Regions from separate parts of the Clostridium sp. CM037 genome, predicted to be linked through region 1. Evidence: riboswitches for the same ligand, from Rfam matches in the RefSeq annotation. Region 1 holds a riboswitch; the other holds the start of a gene.
The links. Region 1 has a riboswitch for thiamine pyrophosphate ahead of ACWJKP_RS12235 (MTH1187 family thiamine-binding protein). Riboswitches for the same ligand answer to the same signal wherever they lie in the genome.

Region 2: another riboswitch for thiamine pyrophosphate. It lies ahead of thiD (bifunctional hydroxymethylpyrimidine kinase/phosphomethylpyrimidine kinase); the one in region 1 lies ahead of ACWJKP_RS12235 (MTH1187 family thiamine-binding protein).

What each region holds. Positions count from the first base shown of each region.
Region 1 covers NZ_CM143650.1:2,509,165-2,514,376, forward strand. Annotated here, with positions in the region: gene ACWJKP_RS12220 (ABC transporter ATP-binding protein) at 1-440, opposite strand, end outside; gene ACWJKP_RS12225 (ABC transporter substrate-binding protein) at 421-1,428, opposite strand; gene ACWJKP_RS12230 (ABC transporter permease) at 1,465-2,244, opposite strand; gene ACWJKP_RS12235 (MTH1187 family thiamine-binding protein) at 2,216-2,506, opposite strand; TPP riboswitch at 2,619-2,728, opposite strand; gene ACWJKP_RS12240 (hypothetical protein) at 2,815-3,126, opposite strand; gene ACWJKP_RS12245 (patatin-like phospholipase family protein) at 3,262-4,272, shown strand; gene ACWJKP_RS12250 (ParA family protein) at 4,329-4,544, shown strand; gene ACWJKP_RS12255 (hypothetical protein) at 4,531-4,815, shown strand.
Region 2 covers NZ_CM143650.1:3,283,278-3,288,489, forward strand. Annotated here, with positions in the region: gene ACWJKP_RS15785 (C40 family peptidase) at 1-58, opposite strand, end outside; gene thiE (thiamine phosphate synthase) at 77-706, opposite strand; gene thiM (hydroxyethylthiazole kinase) at 696-1,532, opposite strand; gene thiD (bifunctional hydroxymethylpyrimidine kinase/phosphomethylpyrimidine kinase) at 1,736-2,560, opposite strand; TPP riboswitch at 2,707-2,817, opposite strand; gene glpK (glycerol kinase GlpK) at 2,887-4,377, opposite strand; gene ACWJKP_RS15810 (hypothetical protein) at 4,704-5,063, shown strand.

The sequences.
Region 1 (5,212 bases):
GCAGCCCTCTGCCTCATTCCTCCTGAAAGCTGAAAAGGATATTTATATTCGAAGCCAGCAAGTCCAAATGTTTTAAAATGACTAAGCGCCTGAGCTCTTGCCTCTTTTTTAGATTTTCCTTTTATAACAAGAGGTAGCGTAGTGTTATCTACAATATTTTTCCAGGTAAGTAGTAAGTCCTTCTGATGCATATAACTTACTTTTTTAAATCTACCACAGCATTCCTCTCCGTCAATTATAATTTTACCCGCATCTTGATGTAAAAGACCTGATATAATATTAAAAATTGTACTTTTACCACTTCCACTTGGGCCCAGTAAACTTATAAATTCATTCTCTCTTGCATAAAAAGAAACATCCTTTATTATATTCATACTTCCAAAAGTTTTTTTAATATTTTCTACTCTTAATTTTTCATTATTAGTTTGGTAAGTACTCATTAGTAAATGCCTCACTCGCCTTCATATCTTTTCCTATAAGCTTTTTATCTAAAAGAAATTTGGTGTAATTATTCCAAACTGATTCTTTCATTATGCCCCATTTTTGAGCTTCAGCTTTATATTGATCCTTTAAATATTTTTGACTTGCGACGGCAAGATCTTCATCTGTCTCCGGTGCATTTTTCAGTAAAACCTTAGCACTTTCCTCAGGTTTTTCCATGCTGTATTCATATCCTTTTGTAACTGCCTTTAAAAATTTCTTTGCCGTTTCGGGATCCGCTTTTAATTTGTTCTCATTAGCTATAATTACTGGAGTATAATAATCTAAATCTTTATTTAATTTTCCAATATCAATATAGTCAATAGGAATATTTTTAAGCTTTGCTTCTATTCCTGTCCATCCATAAAATACCCATTCAATATCAATATTTTTCTTAGTTACAGCAAAGAAATCTTCTGATCCTGCATCCACCATCTTTAGTTTCGAAAAATCTGCATTATCTTTTTCCATAACCGCCTTTAATATTGCATTTTCAGAAGGAGATCCCCATCCACCATAGGTTTTGCCTTCAAAATCCTTAGGAGATTTAATGTTTTTTTCCTTAGGTGCTGCAAACCCAGAAGTATTATGCTGAATAATAGTGGCTATAGCTTTTATCGGAAGTGGATCTTTAGCAGTTCTAGCATAAGTTACATCTTCTTGATAGCTTACGCCAAAATCTCCTTTGCCCGCTGCAATTAAACTTGCAGTACTCCCCTGCGCTGGCTGAATAATTTGAACGTCAAGTCCTTCTTCTTTAAAATATCCATTATCTTTCGCTACATATAATCCAGTATGATTAGTGTTTGGTATCCAATCTAAAATAACAGTAACCTTTTTTAAGGTATCTTCCTTCTTTACATCTTCTTTTTTCGCAGCACAACCCACAAATAAAACCGTAGTCATTGAAACTGTTAATAATAATGAAATTACTTTCTTTAGCATAATTTTACCTCCAAATAAAATAATATGTCCTATATAAATTTAGTCATCGTTATCCGCTTTATTTCTAGTCCAAGGAGTAAAAAAATATTGTATTAAGTATAAGAGTCCAAATAGTCCCATGCTTAGCATTACAATAATTATAATTACTGCAAAAACTTTATCAAGTGCATATGAATTTTTAGCTCTAATCATATATACCCCAAGACCCTTATCTCCTCCAAGCCATTCTCCAATAACTGCCCCCATAATACTATAGGTTGCTGCTATTCTAAGGCCCGAAAAAAAATTCACAGTAGAGGCTGGTAGCTTCACCATGGTGAAAATTTGAAACTTACTAGCCCCCATAGTCTTTAAAAGGTTTACCATATCCGCGTCTACTGACTCTAATCCATCAATCAAACTAACAACTATAGGGAAAAAGCACACTAACACTACTACAATAATCTTAGGTAATATTCCAAAACCAAACCATATTATGAAAAGTGGCGCTAGGGCAATAATTGGAACAGTCTGAGATACTACTAAAATTGGATATATGCATTTTTTAATAATTTTTACATTGTCCATTAAGATAGCTAAAATTAGTGCAATCAAAATTGATATTGCGAATCCAATCAATGCTTCATATAAAGTCGCATAAATATGCTTAGTAATGCTTGGAACTATATTCACCAAGGTAATAATAATAATATCTTTTGGTGAAGGCAATATGTATTGTGGAACCTTCCACCTATCTACAGATATCTGCCATATAAAAAGAAATATCAATTGAAAAACTATAGGAATAAGCTTATTTTCTATATTTATATACTTTTTCATTCATAGTCACGCCTTCAGCTTTATAATCGATTTTCACTATAGAAACAACCCTAGATGCTCCATGCTCTACACAAATCTCTTGAGCCTTTTTTACTATATCTAAAAGCTCATCCATTTCGCCTTCCATAGTAGTTTCCATTGGCCCTACCTCATATTTCACTCCGCTAGCCTGAATATACTCTATAACCTTGTCCACTACCGGGTAAATCCTTTCCTCTGCCACCACTGGTATAACTTGAAGACTTACATTTACAACTGACATTTCAATTCCTCCTTAGAATATTATTAAAGTAAAATAAACCCTTTGCTCATATTTAAGCGAAGGGTTCTATAATCGTACAACTTTGCACCATTTATATAGTCATATTTGAAACTAAATTCAAATCATATTTTCCCTCCGCTGGCATTATCCAATTCAGGTTATAAGGGTCGAAACTTAACTGTTTCTTCTCAGACAAAAATATTGACTCCCCTAGTTTTTAATATTAAATTACTTTACACATATATATTACCTAAAATTTCTTATAATGTCAAACCATTAAAAAACGCATCTTTTAATCAGTGCGTTTTTCAATTCGTATTATCCTCAAACTTTTTAATATATTCCTTAAGTTCATCTATCTGTTTTTGCAAATCCTTATTACTATTCTTCGAATTACTATTCTTCGAATTACTATTTCCATTATCTCCAGATTGATTTCCATCCTGCGATTCAAGATTTTGAGTCTGAGCTGCAATTATCAAAATGCTTTGCGCCAAACCGGTTAAAAAATTGCCTAATGCATTTTGTTGGTTAACATTAAACTTAGAAGCAATTATAATCCCTATTATTGTTGCTAATATAGCCAATTCAGAAGGTGTGAATTCTTCTAACTTTTTCATACATTGCCTCTTTTATAAAATCACTATAATATATAGTATTCTTTTCATAGAAAAAAGTGTAACTAAATATTATTTTTTAAATCTATGACGTGAAGATATATTTATTCATATATTACTCATAAAGGAGTGGTATATATGAATATTTACAATAATAGAAAATTTGCAGATATTGTGTTCGAAGGTGGCGGAGTTAAGGGCATCGGTCTTGTAGGCGCCTTAAAAACATTTGAGAATGATGGATATAATTGGAAAAATATTTCAGGAAACTCTGCTGGATCTATTATAGCTGCACTAGTTGCAGTAGGGTACTCTGCTGATGAGATAAAAAAATTAATGCTACAGCTAGACTATACAAAAATTACTGATAAAAGTCATTTTAATATGCCTATATTCTCTGATGCTTACAATCTACTTTTAAAAAAAGGCATTTATAAAGGTGACTATATAAAAAATTGGATTGATGAAGTTTTATCGTATAAACTTAAGCTTGCAAATAGAAAAAAAGTAACCTTTGGAGATTTGATTATTCCAGGGGAAAAAGGTATTCTTCTAAATAATAACAAGTATAAAAGAAAATACAAACTGCATATTATAGCAACGGATATAAGCCGTGGAAAGATGCTAATACTACCAGAAGACATTGCGGAATACGGGATAAATCCTGATGAACTTGAAGTAAGTCTGGCAATAAGAATGAGCATCTCTATTCCCTATTTTTTTCACCCTGTAAACTTATATAATATAAATACTAATAAAAAGTCTCTCATTGTTGATGGCGGTGTTTTAAGCAATTACCCAGTTTGGCTTTTTGATGTGAATGGCGTTCCTCTCTGGCCAACCATCGGTTTTAAACTCGGAGGAAACAAAGAAATACGGGAACATAAAATCACAAATATCTTAAATTTCACTAGCTCAATTATTGAGACCATGCTAGAAGCACAAGATGATATTCATATAAGAGAAATGGATTTCTTGCGTACTGTAAAAATCGATACTCTTGATATTAAAACCACAGATTTTAATATTGGAAATAAAAAAATTATGGAGTTATATAATTCTGGTGAAGTTTGCGCAAAAGAATTTCTTAAAGATTGGGAAGATAATTATAAAAAGCATAGAATCTTTAGAAGTAATTCTTTCAAATAACAATCGTTGATAAAAACACTAATGGAAAACTTGAAATTATGGGAGTACTAATAACTATGTTTAACAGCAGAAAAACCATTGCTAAAAATATCAGAGGAAGTCTTATAGAAGTGTTTGGAGATAAGGTTTTTGATAGTGTTATTAGAGTTGATAGTAAAATAGAGTACAGTCAAGATGCTCAGTCACCAGTAATTTATTTTAATAATAAATGCGATTCTTTCAATGATTACATGAGCTTAAGTAAGGAGATTTTAAATTATGAGCAAAAATAATAACAGTGGAAGCAAAGGGATTTTAAGTGGGCTTAAAAATATTAATTCTAAAGAAGTTAAGAATGAAAATTCTTTAGAACTTAAGAATTTATATTCTTCGGAGGATAATAATGAGGAAGATACTTTATCTGTAAAAAGAAGCTTCGCACAAAAACCATCAACAGTAAGAAAGCTTCAAGGATTAAAACCTATGTATGATAATATCAACATAACTTTTAATCAAATAGTAGATGAAGCAATTAACAAATTATATGAAGAAAAAACTAAATAAATATTTATAAAAACATTCTAAAAAAGACACTAATGTGTCTTTTTTAGAGTAATGAAATTATTCGAACTTTACAAATCAATGGAGTTATTTCTTAAAAAACTCCATAAGGGTACAATGTTTATTAAGACGGTTTGTAATACGATAAATCAAATAATGTATTAAGGCACTGGAATGTTTATTTTTATATTCAATCGCAGTCAAAGGATAGTGCACATTAGTTTTTCTCTTTAATGATTCACATGAAAACCTGATGTGGCACAAGCTCGTTCGCTGCTCCTAATATAGGTTTAAATAAAATGGAATTAGTAGCCAGTAATCTAGTCTAAATAAACTAACTTACCCAGATTATTAAGTTTTTTTGCTATTTTTCTGTGATATATTTAAAATGAAAACGTGG
Region 2 (5,212 bases), 770 kb from region 1:
CCTTATCTACCTCGTTTCCAGATAGGTTCTTTTCGAATCCAGTCGGCTTGATAACCATTATAAATCCCCCCCACTATTATTTCTGCTTTATGGAAGAACATAGCTTTTCTGCTGATGACCTTACAGATCTTTTCCCAAGAATATCTGAAACAACAGCTATTCCATCAATATTTGCTATCTTTAATAAATTTACATTTTTTTCATTAATTCCACCAATAGCAACTACAGGGATAGAAATTTTTTCTTTTATTTCTTTTAAACATAATACTGAAACTGCACTTGCATCATCTTTAGTAGTTGTAGGAAACATCGCTCCAACACCCACATAATCTGCTCCTTGTTTTTCTGCCCTTTGTGCTTCCTTAAGTGTTGCAGTAGAAACCCCTAGTATCTTATTATCTCCTATTATACTTCTCGCAATAGTCGCTGGCATATCACTTTGACCTATGTGTACCCCCGCTGCATCTACGGCCTGTGCAATATCAATTCTATCGTTTATTATTAGAGGAATCTTATATTTATCTGTAATAATTTTTATTTTCACTGCAATATTATAAAACTCTAAAGTACTTAATCTCTTTTCTCTAAGCTGGACTAATGTAACCCCGCCTTTTATTGCTTCCTCCACTGCTGCAAATATATCTAAATCCACTAATACATCTCTATCTGTAACGAGATAAAGGCTATAATTCACATTATTCTTCATTTATTTTGCTCCTTTCCATTATTAGAGCTTCAGATAAATTGTAAATAGCATCTAGCATTTTCACTTTAAAAGTTCCTGATCCTTCGCTATGTTTATCTAAGCTTTCATAAGCTGTTTCTCCTGCAATACCCATTGACACAATTCCTGCGAGTCCTGCTATTAAATTATTATCTCCAGCGCCTAGATAACAACCAATAACTGAAGTACACATACATCCTGTACCTGTAACCCTAGACATTATTTTATGACCGTTTGATGCGGTGTAAAGAGTCTTACCATCCGATATAATGTCTACCGCACCTGTTAAAACTACCACCGTATTAAATTTAACAGCAAAATTCCTTGCCATTTCTTTCTCTCTTGTAAATTCATTACTATCTACAGAAAAACTCTCACTAGCATCTACACCTCTTGTTATAGTTTTAATACCATAAATTGTTTTTATTTCAGATAAATTCCCTCTAATAACTGCTAATTTCACTTCATTTATAATTCTTTTGCAAGTTTCTGTTCTATAAGTTGTTGCACCTACTCCGACAGGATCTAAGATAACAGGTATGTTTAAGTCATTTGCCATCTTTCCTGCCTCAATCATAGCCTCTATAATTACACTATTTAATGTTCCTATATTTATAACAAGTGAAGATGCAAGTGATACCATCTCGCGAACTTCATGAATATCCTCCGCCATAACCGGTGACCCACCTATTGCTAGTGTAATATTGGCACAATCATTAACGGTTACATGATTTGTTATTTGGTGCACCAATGGGTTTTTTTCTCTTAAATTGTTTAGTAATTTAATTATTTTCTTATTAATTTCCATTTACATCATCCTCCAACTTATTGTTTATATAAATCCTGTAATAAGCATAACGGGCATTGTAGCTCCAAGTAATAAATCACGTTTTATAAATTAATATCTACTGCTATAAATATGATACATACTAATACATTATTGACTCCCCTTAAACTTTGTGTTATTAAGTTTACAGAACTCGCTGCTAAAAACCCAGTTTTTCACTATCCTTAATCATTTGCCATCCCTGCTTTTTTATATAATTCATAGAAATGATTTGTAGGTCCCACCCCATGCCCAATATCTAAAGAATGCTTTATAGCAGTTGTTATATACTGCTTTGAATTTTTTATTGAATCTTTCATGCTATAGCCAAGCGCCAAATTTGCAGCTATGGCTGAAGACAAAGTACATCCAGTTCCATGAGTATTTTTTGTATTTATTCTCTCAGACGTAAAATGTATAATTTCACTTCCATCATAAAACACATCTAGAGCTTCCCCCTGCATATGTCCTCCCTTTAAAAGCACATTTTTGCATCCTAGCTTGTACATTTCTTTTGCTGCACTTTCCATATCTACTACTGTTTCAATCCTCGTAATATCTGAATTTACTTCTTTTAAAATTTCTTCAGCCTCTGGAACATTAGGTGTAATAATTGACGCTAGTGGAATTAATTTTTTAACCAAAGCCGTCTTTGACTCTGGCTTTAACAGTGAATAACCGCTTTTTGAGATCATTACGGGATCGAGTATTACGTTTTTAGGCTTGTATTGTTTTAATTTCTCACTTATCACATCAATAGTTGAGATCACAGAAACCATACCAATTTTAACCGCATCTACAACTATGTCTGTAAAAATAGCATCAATTTGTGCCTTGATGATTTCTTCGCCCAAGTCTTGCACTGCAAAAACCCCCATAGTATTTTGTGCTGTTACCGCTGTAATTACACTCATCCCGTATACGCCACTCGCACTTAAGCTTTTTAAATCTGCCTGTACACCTGCTCCTCCTGAGCTGTCAGAACCTGCTATAGTTAAAACTTTTTTCATATCAATTCCCTCCTAAAATAATTATCTTTTAAATGTTGAATCATCACCTGCGGCGCTATTCATCCATTTTATTTATAAAACAAAAAACACAAACCCATAGGATTCGTGTTTAAATCATCTTGATATATAAAAATATATACATATATAATACACCAATAAACAACTTCCTACGCTGGCATTATCCAGATCAGGTTATAGGGTCAAAGAATTAAAGTTCTTTCTCTCAGTTGGCCTATCCAACTCCCCTGTGTTAGGTTATTCTTTTATATTTCATATGTTAATAATAGCATAACAAATTATTATTAACAATTAATATTTCGTTACTACTATTCAAGTTTTATGCCTGATCTTTTAACAGCTATATGCCATCCATGAAGTAATTCTTTTCTTTTTTCTTCTGTCATACTAGGTTTGAAACTTCTTGATATCGCCCAATGCTTTGCTACTTCATCTTTGCTCTTCCAATATCCTACTGCTAGCCCTGCAAGATAAGCCGCACCGAGTGCTGTAGTTTCAGTAACCTCTGGTCTGTCTACTTGAACGTTTAAAATATCAGATTGAAACTGCATTAAAAAATTGTTATTGCAAGCTCCTCCATCTACCTTAAGTTCTGTAAGTATAATTCCAGAATCTTCTTGCATTGCTTTTAAAACATCATGTGTTTGGTAAGCAAGTGCTTCGAGAGTTGCTCTTATTAAATGTTCTTTCTTTGCTCCTCTTGTAAGACCTACAATTGTTCCTCTTGCATAAGGATCCCAATATGGTGCTCCAAGTCCAACAAAAGCCGGAACTACATATACTCCATTTGTATCTTCTACCGCATTAGCATATTCTTCGCAATCAGCAGCATTGTCAATCATGCGTAGCTCATCTCTTAACCATTGTATAGCTGCTCCAGCTATAAATACACTACCCTCAAGAGCATACTCTACTTTTCCATCTATTCCCCAAGCAATCGTTGTAAGTAATCCCTGTTTAGATTGAATTGCTTTGTCTCCTGTATTCATAAGCATGAAGCAGCCTGTCCCATATGTGTTTTTAGCTGTTCCTGGTGAATAGCAAGTTTGTCCAAATAATGCCGCTTGTTGGTCTCCAGCCGCTCCAGCAATTGGAATTTCCCCTCCAAACAATGAAATATCGGTGTTGCCATATACACAACTTGAAGGTTTTACTTCTGGAAGCATTGATTTTGGTATGTTCAATGTTTCTAAAATTTCGTCATCCCATGTAAGTTCATGAATATTAAATAGCATTGTTCTTGAAGCATTAGAATAGTCTGTTACATATGTTTTTCCTTTTGTTAAATTCCAAATTAACCAAGTATCTATATTGCCAAACAATAAATTTCCTGCTTCAGCTTCTGCTCTAGCGCCTTCTACATTGTCCAATATCCATTTTATTTTTGTTCCAGAAAAATAAGCGTCTAAAATCAATCCAGTTTTAGCTCTAACAATTTTATCAAATCCTTTTTGTGTTAATTCATCACAAGTCTCTGCAGTTCTTCTACATTGCCATACAATTGCATTGTATACCGGAACTCCCGTTCGTCTATCCCAAACTACAGTAGTTTCTCTTTGATTTGTAATACCTATTGCTGCTATATCAGACGCCGTAGCATTAACTTCAGCCATCGCTTCTGTTGCAACGCTAATTTGACTTGACCATATCTCCATTGGGTCATGTTCTACCCACCCTCCTTTTGGGAAAATCTGAGTAAATTCTTTTTGAGCGGACGTTACAATAAGTCCCTTTTCATTGAATAGTATACACCTTGAACTGGTTGTACCTTGATCAAGTGCCATTATATATTTAGCCATTTTAGCAAAACTCCTTTTTGAAATTAGTCTTATTGAATCGTTTACACATTAATAAAGAAAAAAATACGTTAAAATATCATTATATTTAGTATAACTGATTATTATATTTATTGCAATATAACTTATAAACTTCACAATATAGATTTATTTTTTAAATATCACATCGCCGCTGCTACGATATATAATAAAACATTAAAATTTTTACAATCTTAAAATTTTCAAGTAAAAATTCTCAATATTTTCATCTATATTTTAAGATAAAACGGGTAAACTATATACTGTACTTGATAACAGTGTAATTTTTATATTAGAAGGGAGAGATACTTATGAATAACAATTTAGAAGAAACAAAAAAATTAAATAAACAATCAGCAGCTAATGGAGGTTCAAGTTCTTACTCAAATGCCGGTATGTCTAGTAGCACTAGTGATTCTACTCTACAAGAAACAATTCAATTGAATAATGAATCAGCTTCAAATAAAGGTACTAGTGGTGTTTCAACTTCTGCTATGTCAAATATGTCTAGCAGCACTAGTGACTCTACTTTAGCAGAAACAAAACAATTAAATAGTCAATCAAGTGCTGGTATGTCTAATATGAGTAGTAGCAATAGTGATGCTGCTTTAGAAGAGACAAAAAAGCTAAATAATCAATCCTATGCAAATAAAGGTACTAGTTCAAAATAAACTTTTATTTATATGTTCTTTAGATTCCATTTAATAATTTTTCGATGATATGATACTTTTTAAAGGAAGCCATTTAATTAAATGGCTTCCTTTCAGACCGTTGACAAACATAAAATGTAAAACACTCTAATTTAAAATTGGAGTGTTTT